One region of the Paenibacillus sp. FSL H7-0357 genome, then DNA from elsewhere that is predicted to be linked to it. Evidence: riboswitches for the same ligand, from Rfam matches in the RefSeq annotation. Region 1 holds a riboswitch; the other holds the start of a gene.
The links. A riboswitch is a leader RNA that binds a small molecule or an ion and turns the genes downstream of it on or off. The one in region 1 is predicted to bind glycine.

Region 1 (7,579 bases):
TCGGGATGCCCTCCAGGAGGTGTGACCCCCATTCCGGCAGACCGCACGTCGGCAATATCCTCAATCCCCTGGAGCTGTGCCTCGCGGCCGTTTTTCGTAAACCCGCCCATCATTTCCAGTTCAGTCGTCACACCGAATTTCAGTGCGTCACGCAGGCCCTCTACGGAAGTGTGAACGTGGGCATCGATCAGACCCGGCAATAAAGTCCCTCCTTTCGCATCAATGGTGACCGCATGTGCCGGTATTTCCCCGCCTACCGATAGGATCTGTTCGCCTTCAATCAGGACCGTCGTGGCTCTGATCACGTTCTCGCCGTCAAATATGCACGCATTGGTGATTGCTGTAATCATTGTGATACCTCCTATAATGGAATAGCATTTGTTATTGATTGAAATATAACAGTTAGATTTCTAACTGTCAATCTTAAAATTAAATGAAGTCTAACCATTTGAATTTGACAATTTAGGGACCGAAAATTAAGATGTTCTTATAATTAGAATTCAAACTATAGCGAGGGAGTCAGGCACAGGATGACGAAGCAAGCTTTGCTTACCCCCTACTCCGATTTAATCCGGGAGATTGGATTGAAAATCAGAGGTATGGCCAATGTCAGATTATCGGAACTGGGACTGAATGCGCAGCAAGGGCAGATGATGGGCTATATTTTTGAGCATCAGGACAAAGGTGTGATCCAGAAGGATTTGGCCGAGCGTTTCAACCGTAAGGGAGCCACCATCACCAGCATGCTTCAGGGGTTGGAGAAAAAAGGGTATATCAAGCGGGTGATTCCGGAAGATAATGAACGGCAGAAAAAAATATATTTATTGCAAAAAGGGGCCGACCTCGTCGAAGAATTCCACGATATATTCATGGAAGTAGAACGATGTGTTACCCAGGGCCTTACCGAAGAAGAAAGCGCGGCCTTCTTGAAGTTATTAATCAAAGTGAAAGACACCTTGTAGCAAGACAATGCCACTCCTGCCCATGTGAGTGGTTTTTTTATTGAGATGAAACCCTCTTGCTATATGCGGACCTTACCGGTTACAAAAACCTTCTTCTATGCATCAAGGTAATTTGCGCTGCCCAAGCAACTCGGCACACATGGTACAGCAGTAAATAATACCGTCCGCCAAATTGCCGGGGCGATTGGTACGGCTGTCGTGATTACGATTTACAGTGCAGGCTACAAGCCATGCAGCTACAGTGCTCCAGCACAATCCTTCTACTACTGCTGAGCTCCTTAAATCTCTTACATCAATTTTAGGGGCAAGTGACGCCTATTACTTCATGATAATTCTATCCATTGCCGCGTTTGTTATCACATTATTTATGCCCACGAAAAAGAAGATCATGATTGAAAAAAAAGCAAACGTAGTCAGCAAGGAAGAACCTCTGTTGTAACACGCATGAGCTAGCAATATCAGTATATGAAGAAGAGAAGCCACTCTTTATGCGGAGTGGCTTCTCTTCTATTATGTCCGCAAGGATGACAGTTCTATTTACGGCCTGTCTCTTCGGTAAATATCGATGCTTTTATACCCTTCACCCAGAATCTTCTTCATTTCTGCCCGCCGTTTTTCTCTAGTCTCCTCTTGTACAGCGCTGTATATATAACGGGCCCAATCCTTTCGGTAGCCGGGCGTAAGGGATTGGTAAAAAGCCAGTATCTCCGCACTATCCGTCAGATCTTGCTCCACAGCAGGGATCATAGAGGTGTAATCGTCCACACGTTGACTTGGCTTTGAAGATACATCCTTGTTCTTCCGCGCCTCCTCTTTGAATCCGACAACGGTAAACACCTCATTTAAGCCCACCATACGTGCAAACTTCAGGTTGCTCGTTCCAATATAACCGTCCTCATCGGCTCCTACCCCTTCAAAAAGACTGTCTCTGTGAATGTAGGCCGAATAAACCTTATTCCCTTTTTTGGGATAAGCGGCGAACAAATAGCCTCCTTTATTTAAATAGTTGTGATCAATCACTTTGTGGACGAGCTCCTGTAGCGATTCCATATTGAGCACATAAGCAAAAATCAGATCATAACTGCTGGCTGTTAATTCAGTGTCATGCTCTGCTAATCCCGCTAAACTGTCTTCATTCTCTGGTCTGTACAATACAGCAACCTTTTTGAATTTGTGCATATTTAACTTTTCTACAATTGTTTTAGCCATGTACGGCCCCCCGTTAAATGTTGTCTTTATTTAGGGTTGCATAACCGTTGTCTTTTTGCAAGCCGGGCAGCTTTTGTAGCTCCACAAGGAAATGACTTCCTTGCTGAATAAATCAAACAGCCCCCAAGACCCCTAAAAAGTGGGGTAGGAGGCTACTTGTGAGAAAATGTTCTTTGCTTTAAAACTTGCACGATAGCTGTTAACCAATATTACTTCGCGCTGCGGTCCACAAGTTTACGAGGATCCACTTTGTTGTCCATCAGAAGCGGAGTCTTTGCACCTTTAGCAATTTGATCCCAGGCTACCACTTTAAAGTTTTGGTTAAGCTCTTTGCCATTGTTAATGTTAGAATCATCCTGTGCGATGAAAATGCCATAAGGGAACTGTTCGCCCAGTCCGAACCCGAGTACATCAATACCATCAGTTACTGAGGTGCCATCGGTCAATGCGCCATCGGCGATATTGAAGCTAGTAAGGTAAGCGTTATTGCCTTCACGGTCATATATTGCGTAGCTGTCACTGCCTTGGCTGGAGGCGATTAAATAACCTTTGCCGTCGGCACCGTAATAGAGAGTCAACCCTTCAATATCATCCTGTAATCGGCGTCCGTCTGCAATATCGACAGTGGATAGAGGTTTTGTGCCGCTGTCAGGCTCCGCATTATATTTGTATATCGCGTAATCCTCTTCCGCTATATACATCATGCCATACTCATCATCGGCTACCATTCCTTCTGATTGCGTAGCCAGCTTAAACTCGCGAACGAGCTTACCTGAAACTTTCCCCTTCCCGTTGTCAGCCAGCTCATATTGTTCAAATTCGCCTTCTTTACCCAGAACCAGAGCGTAATACTTATCCGATTTCAGGCTATGGTAGAGGCTGAATCCGTATACCTCTTCCATCTTCGCTTTAATGGGCTCTGCTACGATGTCAGTCAACTTTCCGGTTGCCCCGTCCATGGCAAAAATATCAACCGTGTTCGTAGAACGGTTCGTCGCGCCAACAAGATCTACTTTTTTATCGCCAAGCTGAAAATCATAACGTATATCAATATTATTCATTTTTCCTACTTTATAATTTTGAAGCTCTTTGCCGTTCAAATCATAGACGAGAACGCCTCCGCCTTTGTTCGTGGCAATGATTTTGGAATTCGCCGGGTTCGCAGAATCGAGCCAAATGGCCGGGTCATCGGCTGCATCCTCACCATCTTCAACGGCTGCCGTCTCTACCTGGGCGGTTACGGAATAAGGAGTGATGATATCAGCGGAATTGATAAACTTTGCATTTTCCGCCAGAATAGCTTGAAGCAGCTTGGAAGGAATGTACATCGTGCCATCGACTAATTTGACCTCCGCTGGAAGCTCGCCTGCTTTACCCGCTAGACGATATTCCTTATCGCCTGCCGTGAACGTGCCTGCGAATCCGTTCTTCAGCTTGACCAGTGCCGACTTATCGTCACTATCCCAAGTGATAGTTGCTCCGATCCCATCCATGTGCTTGCGCAGAGGTTCATATCCTTTTAGGTCTGAGGCGGATGCTGCGTTAGTTGTTGCGGCAGGAAGTAGAGCGCCTGCAAGGAGCAGCGTAGATAGTACAGTTTCCCATGTTTTCATTGATGTTCAATGTTCCCCTCTATTGTTAGTAATTGCTTAACTATAGAAGATGAGTGTAAAAGAAGTATTAACAGGCAACTAGGCCTTTGTAAAATTTACAATGTAAATTCAAGATAGTATTTGAATGCATCTCATAGTTCCAGACTGCCACTATTATTTCTCAGCAGGGAATTTGCTCATATCCATATACAGCACATTCCAGCGATGACCATCCAAATCAGCAAAACCAGCACCATACATCCAGCCCTGGTCATGGGGTTTGCCGTAAATGCTACCGCCTGCCTTTCCCACCTTCGTTACCATTTCATCCACTTCTTCCTTGCTATCTGCACCAATTGTAAACAATACTTCAGTGCCTTTCGTTGTATCTGCAATATTATTTCCTGTAAATCTTTCGAACGTGGACTCCGTAAATAGCATCACAATAACATTCTTGTCTCCGATGACTAGACTAGCTTTATCATCAGCATTTCCATGTCCTTGATTCAAAGAAAATCCAATCTCCGTGAAAAAATCTTTTGATTTGTTGATATCTTTAACTGGTAGATTGATCCATATTTGCCCCGCCATAGTTATTCCTCCTTATAAATAAAATTATGTCCATTTTCATTTATAAGAATAACTGCCGGAGTTGCTACTTGAAAGGTGATATTGAAGAATTTCAATTTTTTTTGCCTAAAAAATAACTAAGGCCTGAGGCAATCCCCTTTGTCTATTAAAAGAATGATCGGGTCAGGCATCCATGGGATGTGATTCTGTACTGATTATTTTGCTGCTTCTTTCCCGCTTTCTCCGATTCGTCGAATACAAAACAAATAATAAAATAAACCATAACGGCGTCAATAATAAGGCCGGACGTGTTTCTTCAGCAAACAGCATAATAATGAGTATGATTGCAAACAACGCTAAGACTACATAATTAATAAATGGGGTGAACGGGGCTTTGAATTTTGACTTCGCCTGCAATTCCGGCTTTGTTTTCTTATACCGCAAATGGCAGATCAGAACGATACCCCAAACCCAGATGAAACAAATGGCACTGATGGTTGTCACGATTCCAAAAGCAGTCTCCGGAATCAGCTTACTCAAAAGAGCTCCCACGGACAACACAAGTGTGGAGATGAATAGAGCATTGCTTGGGACATGATTTCTATTCAGCTTTGCAAAATTGGCTGGAGCCTGGTCATTCCTGCTCAAATTATATAGAATCCGGCTTGTTGAGAACATTCCGCTGTTACAGGCAGACGCGGCTGAAGTTAATACGACAAAGTTAATAATTCCAGCAGCAATCGGTATCCCCACCAAACTAAACGTTTTAACAAAAGGACTTTCTGCCGGATTTAGTTCCGTCCATGCGTTGATGCATAACAAGGCGATAATGGCACCCACGTAGAAAAATAGAATTCTTAAAGGGATTTTATTAATAGCCGACGGGATGGTTTTTTCTGGATTGGATGTTTCGGCTGCCGATACCCCCACCAATTCTACACCGACAAAGGCAAACACAACCATTTGGAAGGAAAGTAGGAACCCTGAAACCCCGTTCGGGAATATCCCCCCATGTGACCAAATATTACTGACAGTAACCGTTCCGTTAGCTGTTTTGAATCCAATCACCAGCAGGATTGCCCCGATAACAATCAACGCCAGAATAGTCACTACCTTGATTAATGCAAACCAAAACTCCAATTCGCCAAAACTTTTTACAGTTAATAAATTGAGTCCTAATAAAATGATTAAACAAATGACGGCAGGGATCCATTGCGGGATATCAAACCAATATTGTACATATACGCCAACAGCTATAATATCCGCCATAGCCGTCATGATCCAACAAAACCAATAGGTCCATCCGGTTACAAATGCTGCCCGCGGTCCAAGATAATCTTCAGCGATGTCTGTAAAAGATTGATAACCGGCTTTTGACAACAGGAGTTCTCCCAAGGCCCTCATAACAAAAAACACGGCAATACCCACGATTAAATAAGCAAAGATGATGGATGGTCCTGCGAGTTGTATAGCTTTACCTGATCCTAAAAACAATCCGGTCCCGATGGTCCCCCCAATTGCAATGAGCTGAACATGCCGGTTCTCTAAATCTCTCTTTAGTTCTTGTGGTGCCATGTGAAACTCCCCCTCTACATCTAATAATTCTTTGTGAAATGATGAACAAGTAAAAATGACAATAAAAAAAGAGACTGGATGCGCTCCAATCTCACGGTCATAAGAATATTAAATAAAATACATTCATTATTCTGACGCTTATCAGAATAACAAATGAATTATCCAGTACTCTTCTGTCCTTTTGCCTGAGATTGTGAACCCTTCGGCGCCGGGGAATCCCCACGGTCTCTCCAGAAGCTGCTCCTGCTATAGTGTGATCCATAGCATTCATAGCTTAGAAATTATTTGATTATAGGATCATAACTTCTTTTAAATATTTTTCAATACTAATCATAGTCAAAAGTTTTGTCAATAACATTAGTTACCACCGTGCTTCGCCAAAATAATTATGATAGGGCTTGAACGTTGCCAGCACTTCGTCTACCTTGCCCATTCGTTCCTCCAGGCTTCCCCGAAGTGTGATATAGGGAATCCGCCGCTCCTTCAAATCTGCAATAATTTGCTTATGGAAAATATGCCGCTTCTGATTCCCGCTGCGGTCCCATGTATCCTCGTAAGGAATATCGTCGTCGCACAGGAAAAAAAGGTCGTACCGCTGTGCATTTTCCAGGGCGATCCGGGTTAAGCGTTCAGGGGCCCGGCCGTGGTAATCCAGGGCAAACATATAAGTGGTGATCGCATTGGTATCGACAAAAAGATATTTATCCGCTTGCAGTAAAGCCCGCTCTTCCCGCTCCATATGGCCGACAGCAATTTCATCGAACGCCTCCAAGCCAATTCGGCGGTCCACCTGATGCTCCGTCCAATAATCGCGCCCGTATTCGCTCGCATAGGTTGTGCGATACCGCCGGGCCAACGCTTCGGTGATCGTGGATTTGCCGGTAGACATCGCTCCCACAAAAACCACTTTTGTTATTAAATCCCGATATACGCTATCGCTCACATATTCCCGGTACTTGTAAGGATCCGAACGGACCATAGTAGCTGAAACCGGTACCTGCCCGCGGGCTTCATCCACCCGCCGGTCTACTGCGCCCAAAGCGATGCTCATGTGCTCTCCGTAAAACTCGCTGGAGTAGAAATGCGTCACTTGCTCGCCTTTCAGTAACTCCAGAATATATTGCTCCTCCCTTATCTCATGCTCCCGGTCGTTCGAATACCCGTCGGGACCGTCCCAGGCTTCAATCAGCCGCACCGCCGGGTAGAGCTTGCGAATCCAGTTGGCCCGGATATGCAGCGGGATCGGGGTCACCGTCGTCTCATAGATCACTACAATTAGTTCGTCGACCTCTTGCAGCGCCGTCTCGAACATGAACTGATGCCCTTTATGCAGCGGGGCAAACTTCCCGAGCGTCAAGCCAAGTCTCTTCATGCTGATACCTCCCTAGCGCCCTTGTTCCAATTGTAGTAGCCGTATACAGCGTTAACCAGATACGCGCTCCACATGACGATCATCAGCAGGCCTTCACCGCTTCCCTCCAGCATTCGAATCACCCACAGCAGCACCGTGAACATATTGAGGACAATATAGACCAGCCATTGTTCCTTGAATCTTCGAACCATTAATAGAGTGGCGACAACGGATAACACCGTCGTAATGGCATCAATATAAGGCGAATTCTGCCCCGGTATGAACGATAGACCCAGGCCCAGCAGCAGGCTGCCTAATAC
Region 2 (7,579 bases), 510 kb from region 1:
ATGCCTGGGGATCAGCAGATGCTTGACCGCGCCTTTGAGGCCGGGCTCCTTCACCGCCTGCATAAACGACTTGCTCAGTCCTTTAGCTTCAATAATACTCAAGGGTCATCCTCCTTCAGTGTTGATATTCTATAAAAAGGCGTGTTCCGTTAATATAGCATTGCTGTAATGTCGAAAACTATCACAATAAATCGAAAGAATAATTTTTTTATTAGATTATGACGAATCCTGCAAAAAGACCTCTGTCTGATGAACATGCGGATTTTATAGTGGAGCTTTATCTGTCCATAATAGATAGACAATCTAATGATGCATGCTCTTAATTCTCTGATTTATGTTATAATACGTTTTTCTAAAATCGATTATAATAGATTATGGTAAAAATGGAGGTGGAGCCATTTGAGTATCTTTGACAAGACGAGAGTCTGGTGCCTGCCCGGGGACTTGAAAGAGGAGCAACTTAAATTATTCCAGCCAGTCGCCAAACAAGAAGGAGCAATACCTGCTGAATTGACAGCGGTTTCTTCGAATGAAAAATGCAAAGACCGTATTTATCATACAGCAATGATTGCTTCCATCCGCAACGAAATGAAAAAAATCAGCCATTTTATCTCCATTCCTTATGTTGTGTTCTTAACTGGCAAGGAGGGCGTCATCCTGGAGCTGGTATCTTCCTCTCCGGATCTTCAAGCGGATATGCTTCAGGCCGGTATGGGTGTCGGTGTCAGCCTAGAAGGGCAATATTCTGGTTTAAATGCGGTCTCGTTGGCTATGGAAATGAACTGTATAGGTGTAGTGAGAGGCGAGGAACATTCCAATATTGTATTTAAAGGATGGAATTGCGTATGTGCTCCGCTGCAGAGGGATGGCAAAGTGTATGGTTATGTGGATATTTCCTTCAATAAAAATGAACAGATTGAATTTGCCATCCCCTTCGTGCAGCAGGTGGCTGAGAACATTTCGGAGAAGTGGATGGAGCAGCACCCGGAGATACAGCAGTACCGGCTGGAGGCCAGTTTTCAGGAATTTAGACTGACTGCGCGCGAACAAGATGTGTCCCGGTTATGGCTCATGGAGAAAAGTGCGCTGCACATTGCCAATGAGCTGGGGATCAGCGAAGGCACAGTGCGTAACATGGTCAAGAACATCTACAGTAAAATGCGTGTAAATGACCGGTGGCAGTTCACCAAAAAGCTTGCGCATTAACAGATTTTTATACATATAAAAAGAGCCGGCCCGCGATAATTGGTATCCATGGCCGGCTCTTATTCAATTCTTATAGGGCCGGTTTAGGGATAATCAGCTTTAACCGCAAGAGCAGTTTAGTACTGGCTTGCGTGCGGCCTGCGTTTCATCCAGACGGCTGATCTCCGTAGTATGCGGAGCATTGATGACGATTTCCGGAGTCTCCTGGGCTTCCTTGACGATTTGAATCATCGTTTCGATGAAGCCATCAAGCGTTTCCTTGCTTTCGGTTTCGGTCGGCTCAATCATCATGCACTCTTCCACAGTCAGCGGGAAGTAGACCGTTGGCGGGTGGTAGCCGAAGTCGAGCAGGCGTTTGGCTACGTCCAGCGTGCGCACGCCGTATTGCTTCAGGTTCTTGCCGGACATCACGAACTCGTGCTTGCAGACACCCGGATACGGAATTTCAAAATACGGTGCCAGCCGGTGCATCATATAGTTGGCATTCAGCACGGCGTTCTCGGAAACCTCGCGCAGGCCGTCCGGCCCGTAGGTACGGATATAGGCATAGGCACGGACGAGAATTCCAAAGTTGCCGTAAAAGGCCTTGACCCGCCCGATGGATTCCGGGCCGCCATAGTTCAGCGAGAAGCTGTCATCTTCATTCTTGACCACCGTAGGCTGCGGAAGAAAAGGAATCAGCTTCGCTTTCACGCCGACAGGTCCGGCTCCCGGACCGCCGCCGCCATGCGGGGTGCTCATCGTCTTGTGCAAATTCAAATGCACCACATCGAAGCCCATATCGCCGGGACGGGTAATGCCCATAATGGCATTGGAGTTGGCTCCATCGTAATAGAGCAGTCCGCCCGCTTCATGTACAATTGCAGCAATCTCCACAATCTGCGTTTCGAACAGGCCGAGTGTGCTGGGGTTGGTCAGCATCAGCGCGGCGGTATCGCTGCCGACAGCTGCCTTCAGTGCTTCAAGATCAACCATTCCTTTATTATTGGAAGGAATCGTCACCGTATCAAGTCCGGCTGCTGCGGCGCTGGCCGGGTTGGTGCCATGCGAGGAGTCCGGCACAATCACCTTCGTGCGGGTCTCGCCGCGGCTCTCATGGTAGGCGCGGATCATCATCAGGCCAGTCCATTCACCATGTGCGCCTGCGGCAGGCTGCAGGGAGACGGCATCCATGCCGGTCAAAGCGGAAAGATCATTTTGCAGGGTGTACATCAGTTCCAGGGCCCCCTGAATGCTTTCTTCCGGCTGGTAAGGATGAATCTTGGCCAGTCCCGGGAAACGGGCAACATCTTCGTTAATCTTCGGATTGTATTTCATCGTGCAGGAGCCGAGCGGATAGAATCCGTTGTCAACGCCGAAGTTGCGCCGGGACAGCGCGGTGTAGTGGCGGATGACATCCACTTCGGATACTTCCGGCAGCACGACCGGTTCGCTGCGCAGAAGTCCTGCAGGGATCAGTGCATCAAGGTTCTCGTCCTGCGGAACATCACATTGCGGCAGGGAGTAAGCCGAGCGGCCGGGACGGCTAAGCTCAAAGATAAGACTTTGTTCCGGTTTCATAAACAGCCCTCCAGTGCGCTGGCGAATTGGTCAATTTCGGTTTTGCTTCTTTTCTCCGTGACGGCAACCAGCATATGTCCGGCAAGCTCCGGGTAATCACGGCCCAGATCGTAACCGCCGAGATAACCTTCTTTTATGAGCTTGGAATTAATCTCGCTCACTTCACTTCCTTCGGGAAGCTTCAGGACGAATTCGTTAAAGTAAGGAGCTGAGAACGCAGCCGCAGCACCGTTAATTTCGCCGAGTTTGCCGGCGGCATAGTGGCTCTTGCGGATGTTCAGCTCGCCAACCTCGCGCATGCCTTCTTTGCCCATCACGGACAAATAGACGGAGGCGCACAGCGCCAGCAGCGCCTGGTTGGAGCAAATGTTCGAAGTGGCTTTTTCACGGCGGATATGCTGCTCGCGGGCCTGCAGCGTCAGCACGAAGCCGCGTTTGCCGTTCCGGTCAACGGTCTGGCCGACAATCCGGCCCGGCATGCGGCGCATCAGATGCTCCGCTACGGCGAAGAATCCGCAGGTTGGTCCGCCCAGCGAAGCCGGAATGCCCAGCGGCTGCGCGTCACCGACGACGATGTCGGCGCCGAGCTTGCCCGGCGTTTCCAGCACGCCGAGCGCCAGCGGGTTGGCGCTGACAATGAACAGGCCTTTGACGCCGTAAATCAGCGGCTCGATGGCACCGAGATCTTCTATCGCGCCGAAGAAGTTCGGTGACTGCACCAGGACAGCCGCCGTGTCGCCGTCGATGGCTGCGGCAAGCTTCGCTTGGTCGGTTACACCGTCTTTATAGTCAATCTCTACGACATCGAGGCCCCAGGCCCCTGCCGAAGTGCGCAGCACCTGGCGGGCCTCCGGATGCACGGTGCGGGAGACAATCAGCTTTTTGCGTTTGGTGGCACCAGCTGCAAGTACTGCCGCTTCCGAGAAAGCCGTAGCGCCATCGTACATGCTGGCGTTGGCCACCTTCATGCCGGTCAGCTCACAAATGTAGGACTGGAATTCAAAGATCGCCTGCAGCTCGCCTTGGCTGATTTCCGGCTGGTAAGGGGTATAAGCAGTATAGAATTCCGAACGGGAGATGACATGATTGATGACAACCGGGATATGATGGTCATACAGGCCAGCGCCGAGGAAGCTGGCGTGGGTATCGAAATTGGCATTTTTGTCGGCCAGCTCTTTCATATGGCGCAGCAAGGCGTATTCATCCAGCGCCTCCGACATCGGCATAGTTCCCTGATAACGGACGGCCTCGGGGATATCGGAGAACAGCTCCTCCATGGACTGAATTCCGACTGCTTCCATCATTTCGTGGCGGTCTTGTTCAGTCATTGGCAGATAACGGTGCTTCATTGCGGCTTCACTCCCTGGCTCTTTTTGTAGAATGGCGCTTTGACCACGACAGCCTTGAGCTGCTTGCCGCGGATCTCTACGTTTACCTCTGTGCCTATTTCACTGTAAGCTGCATCCAGCAGCGCAAGTCCGAGATTGCGTTTGAGTGTCGGTGACTGGGTGCCGGTGGTCACTTCACCGATCTTTACTCCATCTCCGTATACAGGGTAGTGGGAACGCGGAATGCCGCGGTCGATCATTTCCAGACCGACGAGACGGCGGGGCAGACCGTCAGCCTTCTGCTTCACCAGCACATCACGGCCGATGAAATCTTCTTTGTCCAGCTTCACGAAGAACTGCACGCCTGCTTCCAGCGGCGTAATATCCGCTGACAGCTCCTGGCCGTACAGCGGCAGCTTGGCTTCAAAGCGCAGCGTGTCGCGTGCGCCAAGACCGGCCGGTGTCAGCCCGTGCGGAGCCCCCGCTTCCAGCAGGCCGGTCCACAGCGCAGCCGCCGTATCCGGCGGCGCGTAGAGCTCGAATCCGTCCTCGCCGGTATATCCGGTGCGGGAGAGCAGAACGTTCACGCCGCATACCTCGGCGTTCTCGATGAAGTGGAAAGGCTTCAGCTCAGCAATGGGAGCCGCTGTAACTTTGGAGAGGATGGCCTCAGCCAGCGGGCCCTGCAGGGCGAGCAGAAGAGTCTCATCCGAGATATTGCTCAGGCTGACGCCGCTGAATTCTGCGGTGAGATGCTCCTGCAGCCACTGAAAGTCCTTGTCGATGTTGGAGGCGTTCACGACAAGCATGTAACGCTCTTCGCCGAGGCGGTATACGAGCAAATCATCGACAACACCGCCGTTTGGATATAGAAGCAGCGTGTACTGCGCTCCACCGTCTGCCAGCTTGCTGACATCATTGGTCGTCATTTTTTGCAGGAAGGCTTCGGAGCCGCTGCCGTTAACCATGAATTCACCCATATGCGACACATCGAACAGTCCGGCTTGCCCGCGGACGGCCTCATGCTCCCTGACGATTCCTGTAAACTGCACCGGCAGCTCCCAGCCGCCGAAGTCAATGCATCTGGACTCCGCATAAGCAGAATAAAGGTCATAAAAAGGCGTTTTTTTCAAAGCGTTCATGTGCTCACTCCCTTGGTCTGATTACATGCAAGCCTAACGGGATTTCCTTTGCCGGCAGGGACGGAGTCCGTTTCTGCCCATTAAAAAAAAGGACAGGCGGAAGCCAAATATGCGCACACGCATATAGACTTCCGCTCTGTCCTTTGTACCTGAGAGTTACCCTGCTGTGAACCCGGCAGGTTTCCCCGTTGGTGACCAGTACGCTGCAATAGCAGGGCCTGATGCTCTCCAGAGATGCGTCCGGCAAAGGTCCTTTTGCCTGAGAGATTCACCCCGTAGAGGGCTTACTCCTTCGGCGCCGTCTTCAAGAGACGGTCTCTCCCTATGCCATCATTCGCAAACCGTATAATTTTCTGCTGTCTCCATTAAACCGGGTATAGAGGTGCACTGTCAACAAAAAAACGTCAAAAAGATGACAAATTTAAATTTCCTGTCAGTTATATTGACATTGAGCAGGACGATAACTTAGTCTATAACTAAATTTACAACTCCAATTCGGAAATGAGGCGGCTTGAAATGAGTGAAGTGCTAGATAACCTGCTGTACAGCGAGGAGCATGAATGGGCGCAGCAGGGCGAAGGACGTTTAATACGTGTTGGGATTACGGACCATGCCCAGCATTTACTAGGCGATATCGTATTTGTGGAATTTCCTGAAGTTGGATCGGCTATTTCTGCCGGGGACAGCGTAGGCAGCATTGAATCCGTGAAGACGGTTTCCGAATTATATTCACCGGTATCGGGAACGGTGACCAAGATTAACGATGCACTGGAGAACAGCCCGGAGCTGATTAACGATCAGCCGTACAGCGGGGGCTGGATTTTTGAACTGGAGATCGAAGGCGAGTATGCCGACGCCGTATCGGGATTGCTGGACGCAGCCGCTTACCGTGAACGGGTTGGGGAATAGCAATTGGTTTTATAAAAAAATTATTAAAGACGGATTTCGCGCATTAGCTGCACTAATGTGAGAAGTCTGTCTTTTTGCGCTTTCAGCGGCTTGGAAAATCTGCAAGTCCCGGATAAAAATGTGGAGCCATCCGCCACAAGAGGGGCAGCAGTGCAAGGCTAATCAGGACGAATAAACAGCATAAAAGGATAAATCTGTAGATTTTGCGAGGGGGTGCAGCCGGTCTGAGCACAAAGTAATAAACGCCGATAGAGTAAAAGGGATACAGCAGGACAGCTGCCATGGCCATGCAGACAAAAAAGGTCATCTCACCGGCTGAGCTGGGGATCATTGTGTCCGGGTAATACACGGGATCAAGCTGCAAAAAGATAACCACAAGCGGCACATAAGCGAAAAACAGGTGCAGAAAAAAGCAGCGGATGCGTCCGTTGTCGGCCAGACCGTAGAGCATCCACCAGACTCCCAGCCAGGGCAAGGCAAAAGCGCCGCCCGCAAGCAAAAAACGAACGGCGATTTGAATCAGCTTGCTTAGCGGATACACCTTGGCTTGTTCGCCCCAGAAAAGGGAGTACGACGAGAGTAAAAGGAAATAAGCCATGCCCCCAACGAAGAACGTAATGATTCCCTGGAGAAACGCGGTAACCAATAGCGAGACTAGCAGCTGCAGATTTTTTAAAAATCGGGTGGGATCAGGTGATGTTCCGTTTAGAGTTTCCATACCTATTCAGACTCCTTTAGAAGCAAATGTAACCTTTCATCATCTGCTGTTCTGGGCTGATAGGCGGAATTATTCTTCGTCTTGAAGCTGCCGCAGCACGATTAGCTCGACGCGGCGGTTTTTCTGTTTTCCAAGCAGCGTAGTATTGTCGGCAGCGGGCCGGGTATCGGCATAGCCGGCATACTGGAAGGTATCCGGATCCAGTCCTTCATTGTCGAGGAAGAAACGCAGGATGGAGAGTGCCCGCGCGCCTGACAGCTCCCAGTTGTCGTTATAGCGTGAGCCAACCGACACCGGGGTATTGTCGGTATGCCCCTCAATGCTGATGGATGCGCCTATGCCGCGGAACAGGCCTGAGAGCTGGCGGAGCGCAGGGAATGCAGGTGCTTTCAGCTCGGCTTTGCCGGCATCGAACAGGAACCGGTCGCTAAGCGTAATGGCAATGCCCTGAGGTTTATCTGCAACAAAGATCTGATCCCCGAGGTTGTTGTCTTCAACATATTTGGTGATGACGCCCATCAATGAGGCCAGCTTTGCTTCCTGTTCCTTGAAAGCCAGTTCACGTGACGAAGGCGGCTGAGCCGTCTCTCCGGCATTGGCTGTGCCTGCAGCTTCGCTTCCTGTTCCATTATCCTGACTGTTAGTTGAGCCGCTGTTTTCCGTTTCTTGTTGGCTCTCCAGAATGCCATCGCCACCTTCAAGCACGGGGTTGCCGC

Region 2: linked by a shared signal. The riboswitch ahead of gcvT (glycine cleavage system aminomethyltransferase GcvT) and the one ahead of H70357_RS33360 (amino acid permease) in region 1 are both predicted to bind glycine.

The regions. Positions count from the first base shown of each region.
Region 1 covers NZ_CP009241.1:7,548,446-7,556,024, forward strand. The annotation lists gene H70357_RS33335 (amidohydrolase family protein) at 1-350, opposite strand, end outside; gene H70357_RS33340 (MarR family winged helix-turn-helix transcriptional regulator) at 531-962, shown strand; gene H70357_RS33345 (YdeI/OmpD-associated family protein) at 1,500-2,171, opposite strand; gene H70357_RS33350 (phytase) at 2,381-3,784, opposite strand; gene H70357_RS33355 (VOC family protein) at 3,938-4,354, opposite strand; gene H70357_RS33360 (amino acid permease) at 4,517-5,908, opposite strand; glycine riboswitch at 6,072-6,152, opposite strand; gene H70357_RS33365 (AAA family ATPase) at 6,270-7,280, opposite strand; gene pnuC (nicotinamide riboside transporter PnuC) at 7,277-7,579, opposite strand, start outside.
Region 2 covers NZ_CP009241.1:7,043,007-7,050,585, reverse strand. The annotation lists gene H70357_RS31180 (ABC transporter ATP-binding protein) at 1-102, opposite strand, end outside; gene H70357_RS31175 (LuxR C-terminal-related transcriptional regulator) at 400-1,206, shown strand; gene gcvPB (aminomethyl-transferring glycine dehydrogenase subunit GcvPB) at 1,306-2,766, opposite strand; gene gcvPA (aminomethyl-transferring glycine dehydrogenase subunit GcvPA) at 2,763-4,115, opposite strand; gene gcvT (glycine cleavage system aminomethyltransferase GcvT) at 4,112-5,236, opposite strand; glycine riboswitch at 5,474-5,570, opposite strand; gene gcvH (glycine cleavage system protein GcvH) at 5,753-6,145, shown strand; gene H70357_RS31150 (hypothetical protein) at 6,228-6,863, opposite strand; gene H70357_RS31145 (flagellar motor protein MotB) at 6,933-7,579, opposite strand, start outside.